DNA from 2 places in the Novosphingobium sp. TCA1 genome. Region 2 is predicted to be linked to the other one. Evidence: riboswitches for the same ligand, from Rfam matches in the RefSeq annotation. Region 2 holds a riboswitch; the other holds the start of a gene.
What was found. Region 2 has a riboswitch for cobalamin ahead of NTCA1_RS11935 (CbtB-domain containing protein). Riboswitches for the same ligand answer to the same signal wherever they lie in the genome.
Positions count from the first base shown of each region.

Region 1: it holds a riboswitch for cobalamin, as region 2 does, so the genes downstream of both, NTCA1_RS06640 (TonB-dependent receptor domain-containing protein) here and NTCA1_RS11935 (CbtB-domain containing protein) in region 2, are expected to answer to the same signal.

Region 1 covers NZ_BLJH01000003.1:312,345-317,346, reverse strand. The annotation lists gene NTCA1_RS06650 (iron ABC transporter permease) at 1-549, opposite strand, end outside; gene NTCA1_RS06645 (ABC transporter substrate-binding protein) at 546-1,505, opposite strand; gene NTCA1_RS06640 (TonB-dependent receptor domain-containing protein) at 1,502-3,334, opposite strand; cobalamin riboswitch at 3,435-3,626, opposite strand; gene NTCA1_RS06635 (cell wall hydrolase) at 3,835-4,959, shown strand.
Region 2 covers NZ_BLJH01000008.1:132,106-137,107, forward strand. The annotation lists gene NTCA1_RS11930 (histidine phosphatase family protein) at 17-598, opposite strand; cobalamin riboswitch at 628-760, shown strand; gene NTCA1_RS11935 (CbtB-domain containing protein) at 795-1,022, shown strand; gene NTCA1_RS11940 (CbtA family protein) at 1,031-1,786, shown strand; gene NTCA1_RS11945 (MarR family winged helix-turn-helix transcriptional regulator) at 1,828-2,295, opposite strand; gene NTCA1_RS11950 (FAD-binding monooxygenase) at 2,338-4,296, opposite strand; gene NTCA1_RS11955 (class I SAM-dependent methyltransferase) at 4,403-5,002, opposite strand, start outside.

The sequences.
Region 1 (5,002 bases), on a different contig from region 2:
GATCCAGACTTCACGCCACGACCGGTCGGCGAGCGACCCCATCATCCAGGTGACGATCTCGCTCATCGCGAAAGGCGACGGGGTGAGGCTGATGGCGAGGCTCATCAGCGCGCCCGCGAGGCTGGAGACCATGAGCCCGGCCAGCGTGAACAGTGCGACGCCGCCGCCGCGCCCGGCGATCAGCGCCAAGAGGGTCATTGCCCCGCCTGCACCGATCAGCGCGAAGACCGGCAGCATCCACGGGGCCGAGGCATAGCCGGTCCAGAAACTCAGCACCGCCCCCAGCGCCGCACCCGGCGCTATGCCGAACAGGCCCGGATCCGCGAGCGGATTGCGCAAGTAGCCCTGCATCGCCGCACCCGCCGCGCCGAGGCCCGCCCCCAGCACCAGGGCCAGGACGGCACGCGGCATCCGCAGCTCCACCAGGATGGTCGAGGCGCTGTGCAGCTCGGGAGAAAAAGGGTTGATCCAGACGCGGCCCGCCAGCAGCGACAACGGCACCGCCACGCAGAGCGCGAGGGCCAGAAGCAGGACAAGACGCAGGTTCATGGCGTTGAAGAAACGGTCCTTACGGCAATCGGCGCATTGGCAGTCCGGGATGAAAGGTATTCCCGGCGGGCCTCGCCCAGCTCGTCCAGCGCGCCTGGAATCGTCGGCCCGCCGCACCACAGGATGGAGCGGCTGAGCAGGAAACGCCGGGTACTTTTCAGCGCGGAAAGCGCCGGGTGGTGCAGCATTCGGTCCTCCTCGGCGAGCGGATCGCCCACCGCGAAGACCACGCGCGGCGGATCCGCCAGCACTTGCTCCAGAGGCAGGTAATCGGCCTGGGAGAGACCGCGCGCGCCGGCAATATTCGTAAAGCCGGTGTGCCTCATCATGTCAACGATCAGGGTCCGGTCTCCGGCGACAAGTCCACCGGATTCCCACACCAGTGCCGGAATTTCGCGCAAGTCCGCAGGCGGCGCATTGCGGGCCACGGCAGCGTCTATCTGGGCGACCAGCCTTTCGCCCTCGGCGACATGTCCCGTCAGCCGCGCCAGTTCGCGCACCTGCTCGCGCGCGGCGGCAAGATCGGAGGCGATCGGCATCTTCACCAGCCGGTAGCCCAGCCTGCGGAACGCCGCCTCGCTCGCGGGATCGAGGAAAGCGCTGGCCACCACCACTTGCGGATGGATCCTCGCCACTTCCTCCACCGTGCCGGAAACGGCGCGATAACGCCGCGCCTCGGCGATCGGCATGGAACTGCTCTCGGGATCGTGGCTATAGCTGGAGATCGCCAGCAACTGGCCCGGTCCGGTCACTTGCGCCAGAATCGCATCGGTGCAGGGGTTGAGCGAGACGATCGTCGGATAGCGGCCCGGTTCCGCGGGGGCGGCCTCGGTGGTGTCACCGCCCCCGCAGCCCGCCAGCGCCGCGACCGCTCCGGCAAGTGCCAGCGCGGCCGCGATGCGACGGGCCTCGCGCTTCCCCCTCCCGAAAGAGGACGGGGAAAGCGACAGGATCACATCTTCACCCGAACCCCGGCATAAGCCGCGCGGCCGGGCGTGCCGTAAGTCCGCACCACTTCGTAGTGCTCGTCGAACAGGTTCTCGACCCGGCCGTAGACCTGGACGTTGTGGGTGACATCATAGGCGGCGCGCAGGCCGACCACGACGTTTCCGCCGAGATAATTGACGTTGGCCACATCGTCGTAGCGCCCCCCGCCCACGCGCAGGTCCGCGCCGAGGCGGAAGCCCTGCGACCAGTGCTTGTCGAGGCTGGCGTAGAGGTTGGTCTTGGGACGGCGGGCCAGGCGCGCGCCGGTGATCTCGTTGGTGGCGTCGAGGTAAGTGGCCGAAAGGCTCATGTCGAAGCCCTCCCAGTCGGTCACCTGCATGCCCAGTTCCACGCCCTTGGCGCGGGCGCGGCCGACATTGTAGTAGTTCCACGCGGCCAGGTCGTAATCGATCAGGTTCTTCGTCTTGCGATCGAAGTAGGTGACCGAGAACGTGCCGTGCCCTTCCGCGAAGGGCTGCTCAACGCCCACGTCCCACGACTTCGAGGTCTCGGGATCGAGCGCGCGGAAACCGGCATTGGTATAGAGCTGGTAGAGCGAGGGCGCCTTGAAGCCCTCGCCATAGCTGGCGCGCAGGATCGGCGCGCTTTCGCTGCCGCCGATCACCCAGGCGCCATTGGCCGAGAAGGTCGTCTTGTGCCCGAAGTCCGAATTGTCGTCATAGCGCAACCCGCCGTTCAGCGTCAGGCCGGTGACCGGGCGCAGGGTGAGCATGCCGAAGACGCTGTCGATCGAGGTGGAATCCTTCGAGCCGTAGTTGTCCGAGAACTTCTGCTTCTCGGTCTCGGCGCCGACCAGCACGCTGACCATGCCGATCGGGGTGTAGGAGACCTGCCCTTCGAAGCGGTCGTTGCGGCCATTGGTGGTGAAGGGACCGAATACGGCATCGTCCGAGATGCGGCGGGTATCGGTAAGGCCGTAGCCGACACGCGCGGTCAGGCGGCCGTCGAGCCCCTTGTAGCGCAAGTTGGCATAGCCCACGGTGTCGCGCTTCATGCCCACATTCAGGGCATCGGCGCCGGTATTGTCGTAATCGTAGTTCGCCTTGGTCCAGTAGGTCCCGGCGTCGGCGGAAAGGCCGTTCACGATCTGCACTTCGGCGCGGGCATTGGCGCTCTTGCTTTCGAAGCCGTCTTTTTCGGCGCCGCCGCGGCGCTCGTTGAAGGCGGAATAGCCGTCACCCTTGAGCCAGTTGCCGCCCAGCGTCAGGCCGACCGGCCCCACTTTGCCCGCGGCCGAGGCGCCGAGCTGCTTCTGGTCACGCCAGCCATATTCGGCCTGGCCGCGCGCGGTCCATTCCTCGGTCGGGCGCGCGGTGATGAGGTTGATCACGCCGCCGATAGCGCGGCTGCCCCAGAGCACGCCGGAGGATCCGCGCACCACCTCGATGCGGTCGAACTGGCCGACGGTGAGGCTGCCGAAGTCGAAGCCGCCGCCCACGTCGCCCGGATCGTTGATGCGCACGCCGTCGATCAGCACCAGGCTCTGTGCGTTCTCGGCCCCGCGGATGAAGACGCTGGCGGGCTGGCCGAAGCCGCCGGACTGGGTGAAGGTCACGCCCGGCAGGCGGGCCAGCACGTCGGTGGCGGTCACCGCCTGGGTGCGCTCGATATCCTCGCGGGTGACGACCGAGACGGACTGGCCGATTTCGCTCGTGGGCGTTTCGGTGCGCGTCGCGGTGACGACGATATTATCGATGGCCGCTTCATCCGCCAGAGCGGGGACGGCAATGGACGTCGAGACCGCAAGGGCGGTCCCCAGCAAGAACAGGTACTTCACGCGTATTCCTCCAACCTGAACGACTTGTGCCGTCCATGGCGGAGCCGCGCGCCTTTTCCTTGCGCGTCTGCTCGCTGCAAGCCGGGACACCCCGCCCGGCTGCGGAACGACGGTCACAGGCAGGTCTCCTGGCTCCCGGATCGTCGCGCCGCCCTCCGCCTTCCCGGTGTGACCCAGTGGCATCGCGTGGAAGGGGCGCTCCCCGGTCACAGTTGCGGGGGCAGCTTTTCGACTTGCGCCGAAATTCCCTCTATGGGCCCGGCTCCGGGCCACCCATGACGTGGCGCGCAAATACGGGGCCGCGCGGGGGTTGGCAAGCGGGGCAGATGGGTGACGCACCGGTATCGCCGGGGGAAATCGCAAAGAGAGTCTTAAGCGATTCAGGCTATCCCGCGCGCCTGTACCGCTTCGGGACGCGCCGATCTCGATGGATGCCGCGCGGGCCAAAGCAGGATAGGCGCGAAGGGCGCCTCATGCGAGGAATGCCGAGAGGAACCGAATTGACCGCCGCCGCCCTGCCTTCCTGCGCCGAGACCTGGGAACCGCGCCCGCGCGATTTCCAGGGGAACTTCGTGCGCGGCGGACGCAGGCGGCTCCAACGCAGGCGACGGCGCTGGACGCTGGGCGCGGCCGGGCTGGTGGCGATCGCCCTGCCCGCTTTCGCCTCCCCGCCGCTCACCGCATGGAACAGCCTGACGGTCGGCACCGCCACGGCAGCGGACCAGACCGTTCTGCCCATGCCTTTCGAACAGGTGGGCGCCAGCTTCCCCGGCTCGGCCTATTACTACCTCGAAGCGGAAAAGCCGGTGCTGAAGGTCGGCGAAGGCATTCATTCGGACGCCGGCGATGCCGCGAGCGGCCCTGTCGCCCGCGCGTTCAGGATCGACAATTCCGGGGTGGACCGCAGCCGCGCGCTCCAATGCCTCACCGCCGCGATCTACTACGAAGCCGCCAGCGAGCCGGACGGCGGCCAGCGCGCGGTGGCCCAGGTCGTGCTCAACCGCGTGGCCCATCCGGCCTATCCCAAGACCGTCTGCGGCGTCGTCTACCAGGGATCGGAGCGGCCAACCGGCTGCCAGTTCTCGTTCACTTGCGACGGTTCGCTGGCCCGCGCACCGCAGCGCTACTTCTGGCAGCGGGCGGAGGACGTCGCCCGCGCGGCGCTGTCAGGCTACGTCTACGCGCCGATCGGCCTGGCGACGCATTACCACACGATCCAGGTCAATCCCTACTGGGCGCCGAGCCTCCGCTACCTGACGACGATCGGCGCGCACCGCTTCTACGCCTTCAACGGCGCGGCCGGAAACCCGGCCTCGTTCCGCTTCGCCTATCTCGGCGGCGAACCGCTCGCCGCGCCCCATCGCCGCGACGATTCCGCCGCAAGCGCCCTGGCCAATGCCGCACTCGACCCGCTGGCCGTGCAGCGGGCTTTCGAGGTTACGGCGCCCGTCCGGGGTGAGACCGTCACGCCGCCCGCCGCACCGGTCGCGGCGGCTCCCGCCTATTCCAGCGACGTGCGCGAACGCGGCGGCGAGGATCTCTACCGCGCCCGCAACCTGCCCGAAGCCACCGTGCGCCCCGAATATGCCAACTCGGGCAAATGGATCGCCCAGCCCACGAGCTAGGCGCGCGCTTTAAGGATTCGCCAAGGATCGGCCGCAAGGTTTC
Region 2 (5,002 bases):
TCCGGCCATCCGGCGATTAGCTGGGCATGCTTTCGCTCGCAAGCCCCAGCGACTGCAATCGCCAGGTGCGGTTGAAGGAAAGCACCGTGCGCGAGAGCGGCGCCACATCGACGGCAAGCGTCGCGTGCAAGGGCAAGCCGAGCGCGTGGGAGAGGGCGGCGCGGACGATCATCGGATGGGTGATGGCGCAGACCGGCCCGTCGAAGGCGGCAACCTCGTCCAACCATGCGCCGACGCGCCTGCGCGCCTGTTCCATCGAATCGCCGCCGGGAACGCCCTGGGTCGGATCTGCCAGCCAGCGTTCAATCGATCCCGGTTCGGCGCTTTCGATGTCCGCGAAACTGCGGCCGGTCCAGGCACCGTGAGAGAGATCGGCGAGGGCGGCCTGTTCCTGCGTCGCCAGCCCCATCGCGGCAGCGGTCTCGGCAGCTGCGCGGGCGGGGCTGCGATGCACTGCGATGCGAAAGCGGTCCGGCAAAGCCGAGCGCACGGCGTCGCGGGCACCGGTGGGATCGAGCGGCTCCGCAGGGTTCGGGAAGCGACCCTCGCGGCTCGATGCCGTGGCGGCGATGGAGATCAGCAGGAGTGTCGTCGCCAAGCGTAAATTCCGTGAGATCGTTGACGCCGCGCCCCGCGCAGTCCTAAGGAGGCAGTGTCGAGTATCGAAGAAGCCGGTGAGAATCCGGCGCGGTCGCGCCACTGTAATCGCACGGGAACCATCCCGTCGAGAGCCAGACCTTCCTTCTTGGCAACAGGTTTTCCGGGGACGCGCAATCCCGCCAAGGAGCATGACAATGGCTGTTTCCGCCGCAGTTTTCGATGATACCTTCATTCCGGTCGAAGGCGCAGGCGCCATCCCGCTGGAGGATATCGCGCCCTGGGCCGTGCTCGGCACGCTGCTGGCGGTGATCTTCATCTATTTCGTCAGCACCGAACAGGGCGCCTTTTCGCTGTTCCAGGGCATGTACGTCCACGAATTCGTGCATGACGGACGCCATCTCCTCGGTTTTCCCTGCCACTGAGATAACCCATGACCAGAGATCTGCTGTGGCGCGGGATGCTTGCCGGCATCCTGGGCGCCCTTCTGGCCACGCTGTTCGCGCGCGGTTTTGCCGAACCCCAAATCGACCTTGCGATCGGTTATGAGGAGAGCCATTCCGCGCCCGCTCCCCAGGCCGCTCCCGAGCATGCCGGAATGGCGCATGGTGAGCCCGAGGAAGAGGAACTCGTCAGTCGCGATACCCAGAAGGGCGCGGGGCTGGTGACGGCGCTGGCGCTCTATGGCGCTGCCGTCGGCGGTATCTTCTCGCTCGTCTTCGCCTATGGCTATGGCCGGATGGGCCATCTCGGGCCGCGCAGTTTCGCGCTGCTTCTCGCGGCGCTCACATTCGTGCTCGTAGTCGTGGTGCCGGCCATCAAGTATCCGCAGACGCCGCCTGCGGTAGGCAAGCACGAGACCGTCGCGCTGCGTACGGCCGCCTACTTCGGCATGATCGCGCTGTCGCTTGGCGCGGCGGGTGTTGCTGCCCGAATTCGAGGCGTCATGGCGCGTCCCGGTCGCGGCTTCGATGCAACGCTGCTGGGTATCGTGATCTATCTGGGGCTGGTCGGCCTGGGTCAGTTCCTGCTGCCGACGATCAACGAAGTCCCCGCCGATTTCCCGGCCGTGCTCCTCTGGAAGTTCCGTGTGGCCTCGATCGGGACGCAGCTGGTGCTCTGGACGACGATCGGGCTGGCCTTCGGACTCTGGGCCGAGCGCGTTCTCAGACGATCGAAATCGCGTTGAAATAAAAGGTTGCGGCCTGAACTTCCGAGGTCTTGGAAGGATCAGGCCTTGACGGTCCGGCGTAGCGGGGCGCGGCTCATCTCATTCCCCGCTTGCGTAGTTTTCTGAAGTATTGTCAGGAAGATATCGCGCTCTTCTGCGGTGAGATGGCAGATGAGATCGTCCTGCACCTTGTCCACCCAGGGGCTTGCCGCGTCCAGCACGCTGCGCCCCTGATCGCTCAGCATGAGCACGCGCGCGCGCCGGTCGGCCGGGCTGACCTCGCGATCGACCAGGCCTTTCTGCACCAGCCTGTCGATTACGCCGCCGATCGTCACGCGGTCATAGGCGATCATGCCCGCCAGGGTCTGCTGGTCCAGTCCGGGATGGTCGCGCAGAGTCAGCAGGGCGGCATATTGGACGGCGGTGAGGTCTATTCCGGCCTCGGTCATGCGCGACGTGAAACGGGCAACGGAAATCTGTTGCAGGCGGCGGATCAGGTGTCCGGGCATGGTCTCTAGGTCGCTCATGGAGCCACCTAGCGCGAGAACCGCCGCCTGCTCAAGATGCTCTTATGCGGGAACGGCTTGTTCGCAGGTTTCGGCGGCGATCCGCGGGGCCTGATCGTTGAGAATGGCGCCGAAGAAGGCGGCCAGTTCGCCATGGGCACCAAGCGGCAGGACCTGCGCGATATACTGATCGGGACGGACGATCACCATGCAGCCCTCTTCGCGGTCAATCCCGCGCATGGCGTAAATGTCGCCCGCCTTCGGATCCGCGCAGAACGCCTTCTCATAGTCGCGCAGGCCGAACTTGCCCTTGCGCGGCCAGAGCAGGCCGGGAAGCTCGTCCATCGACAAGGACTGGTGCGATTGCTGGAATACCGCGCGCAAGTCGAACACGGCGTCGCGGTCGGCGCCTGCGGGCGTGTGGCGGCGCAGCGGCGAGGCAGGGTCCGTTTCCAAGAAGCGGCACAGCGCGTCGATGGATCCGCCCGAAGCCAGCCCGTCTTTCCCGGCGAACAGATAGATGCGCCAGCGTCCGTCAGCTTCCGCCACATGACCCAGCTGCATCGGTCTGGCGTCTGCGAGCCGCACGACCGGCGCGGAATGGAAGCGCATCCCGACAGGCAGGCCGGGTGCCAGATGCTGGTGCGCCCCATTGCCGGTCAGCGCCGAGGGGCAATAGCGCGTAGCGGTGCCGGCCGTGAAGCGGCCCTGCTTGATGAAATAGCGCTGGAACTCGGCGGGATCGACGCCGTCCTCTTCCTCGGAGCTTTTAGGCTTGGCGCTGAACATCTTGGCGAATTCGCGGTCGAAATCGATGAGTTCCCCGGCGATCGCCTGTCGCTCGGCCGAGTAGGTGTGCAGCAATGCCGGTTTGGCCTGTCCCTGAAGCACGGCGGCGAGTTTCCAGCCGAGGTTGAAAGTATCCTGCATCGATACGTTCATGCCCTGGCCCGCCTTAGGACTATGGGTGTGGCAGGCATCGCCAGCGATGAACACGCGGGGATCGCGGTTCGATTCCTCGCCTGCCGGGACATCGTCGAACTTGTCGCAAAGGCGCTGGCCGATCTCGTAGACGGACCACCAGGCCACTTCCTTCACGTCGAGCACGTAAGGATGGAGTATGCGCCGGGCCGCGGCGATCAGCTGGTCCTGCGTGATGTTCTTCGCCGCAACGCGCTCGTTTTGCCCGAGCTTGTCCAGCTCGATGTAGAGCCGCACGAGATAGCCGCCTTCGCGCGGGATGATCAGGATATTGCCCTCATCAGCGGAATGGATCGCGGTCTTGAGGCGGATATCGGGGAAATCGCTATAGGCCAGCACGTCCATGACGCCCCAGGCCTGATTGGCGGATTCGCCGTGAAGCTCGCGCCCCATGGCCCTGCGGACCTGGCTGCGCGCGCCGTCGCAGCCGACGACATAACGGGCGCGTACGACTTCGATGTGCTCGTACCCCTCGGTGCCGACTGGCCGGAGCCTGACGGTGACCGGCTCGGCCGGGTCGTTCGGAATGCTCAGGTCAACGACCTCCATACCGTAGTCCGGCACGAGGCGGCGCGGCGCATTGCGCATGGCATCGAGATAGAAGTCGTGGACCCGCGCCTGGTTGAGGATGACGTGGGGAAATTCGGAGAGACCGTCTTCCGTGTCGGGAATGCGGCCGTGGCGGGCGATCAGGCGGGAATCGGTCTCGTCCGGCTTCCAGAAGGTGGTTTCATTGACCCAATAGGCTTCGCGGGCGACGCGATCGGCGAAGCCGAAGGCATTGAACATTTCCATCGTCCGGCAGGCGATGCCGTCTGCTTGGCCAAGCGCCAGCGGACCTTCCTTGCGTTCCACGATCCGGGTGCGGATGGAGGGGAACCGGGCAAGCTGCGCGGCCAGGGTAAGGCCGGCGGGGCCGCAACCGACGATTAGGACATCGACGTTGGCCTTCGAGCCAGGTTCGGTATCCGTGGATTCTGCGTCGATTGATTCGGCAAGGGCGGGGTCGCCGGTTCGGAAACCGTTCAGGTGAAATTGCATGATTTGATCCTCTCCTCGGCACGCAGGCGGGTGCGCGCTGTTCGATATATGTAGTATACTACATAAAATGATCTGTCAAACAAGACTGAGGTGAGGGCAGATCCTGTCAGGCGGCGGCCTTGTCTCCGGCCGTATCGGTGCCGATCGTGCGATACTTCGCGCGCCTGTAGACGCGCCGACATTGCGCCGCGAAATCCGGCGCGACTTCCTGGCCCCATTCCATGAGGCGCGAGCGGATCCTTTGCAGGCGATTGGCCGAGGCGGACTGGAATACCAGTTGCCGGTAGATGGCCAGAACTTCGGCATGATCGACGATTCGCGTCGGGTCGCAGGTCAGGTCGCCGAAATAGGTATTCACCAGCCGTTCACCGGGGCTGATCCGGCCGGTCGAGACCAGCATGTTGGTGAGGAGCCAGGACAGCCGCATCTTGCTGTCGATGCGGTAGGTTGCGCCTTTCCGCCTCACCCTCACCAGATCCGCGACATCGTCGATGATCAGCGCGCAGTCGGCCGCGCAGTGGCCATGAAGCGCTTCGAGATCGCGATCGATTCGACCATCGGCATCCAGCATAAGCACCTCAACCGGCTCTCCGCTCGGCAATTCGGCCAGGCCGCCCGCAAGATCGCAGGGCATGATCGTGACGAGGTCCGCAACGCCGTAACGCAAGAGATTTTTCTCAATCCAGGCAATGCGTTGTTCCACGGA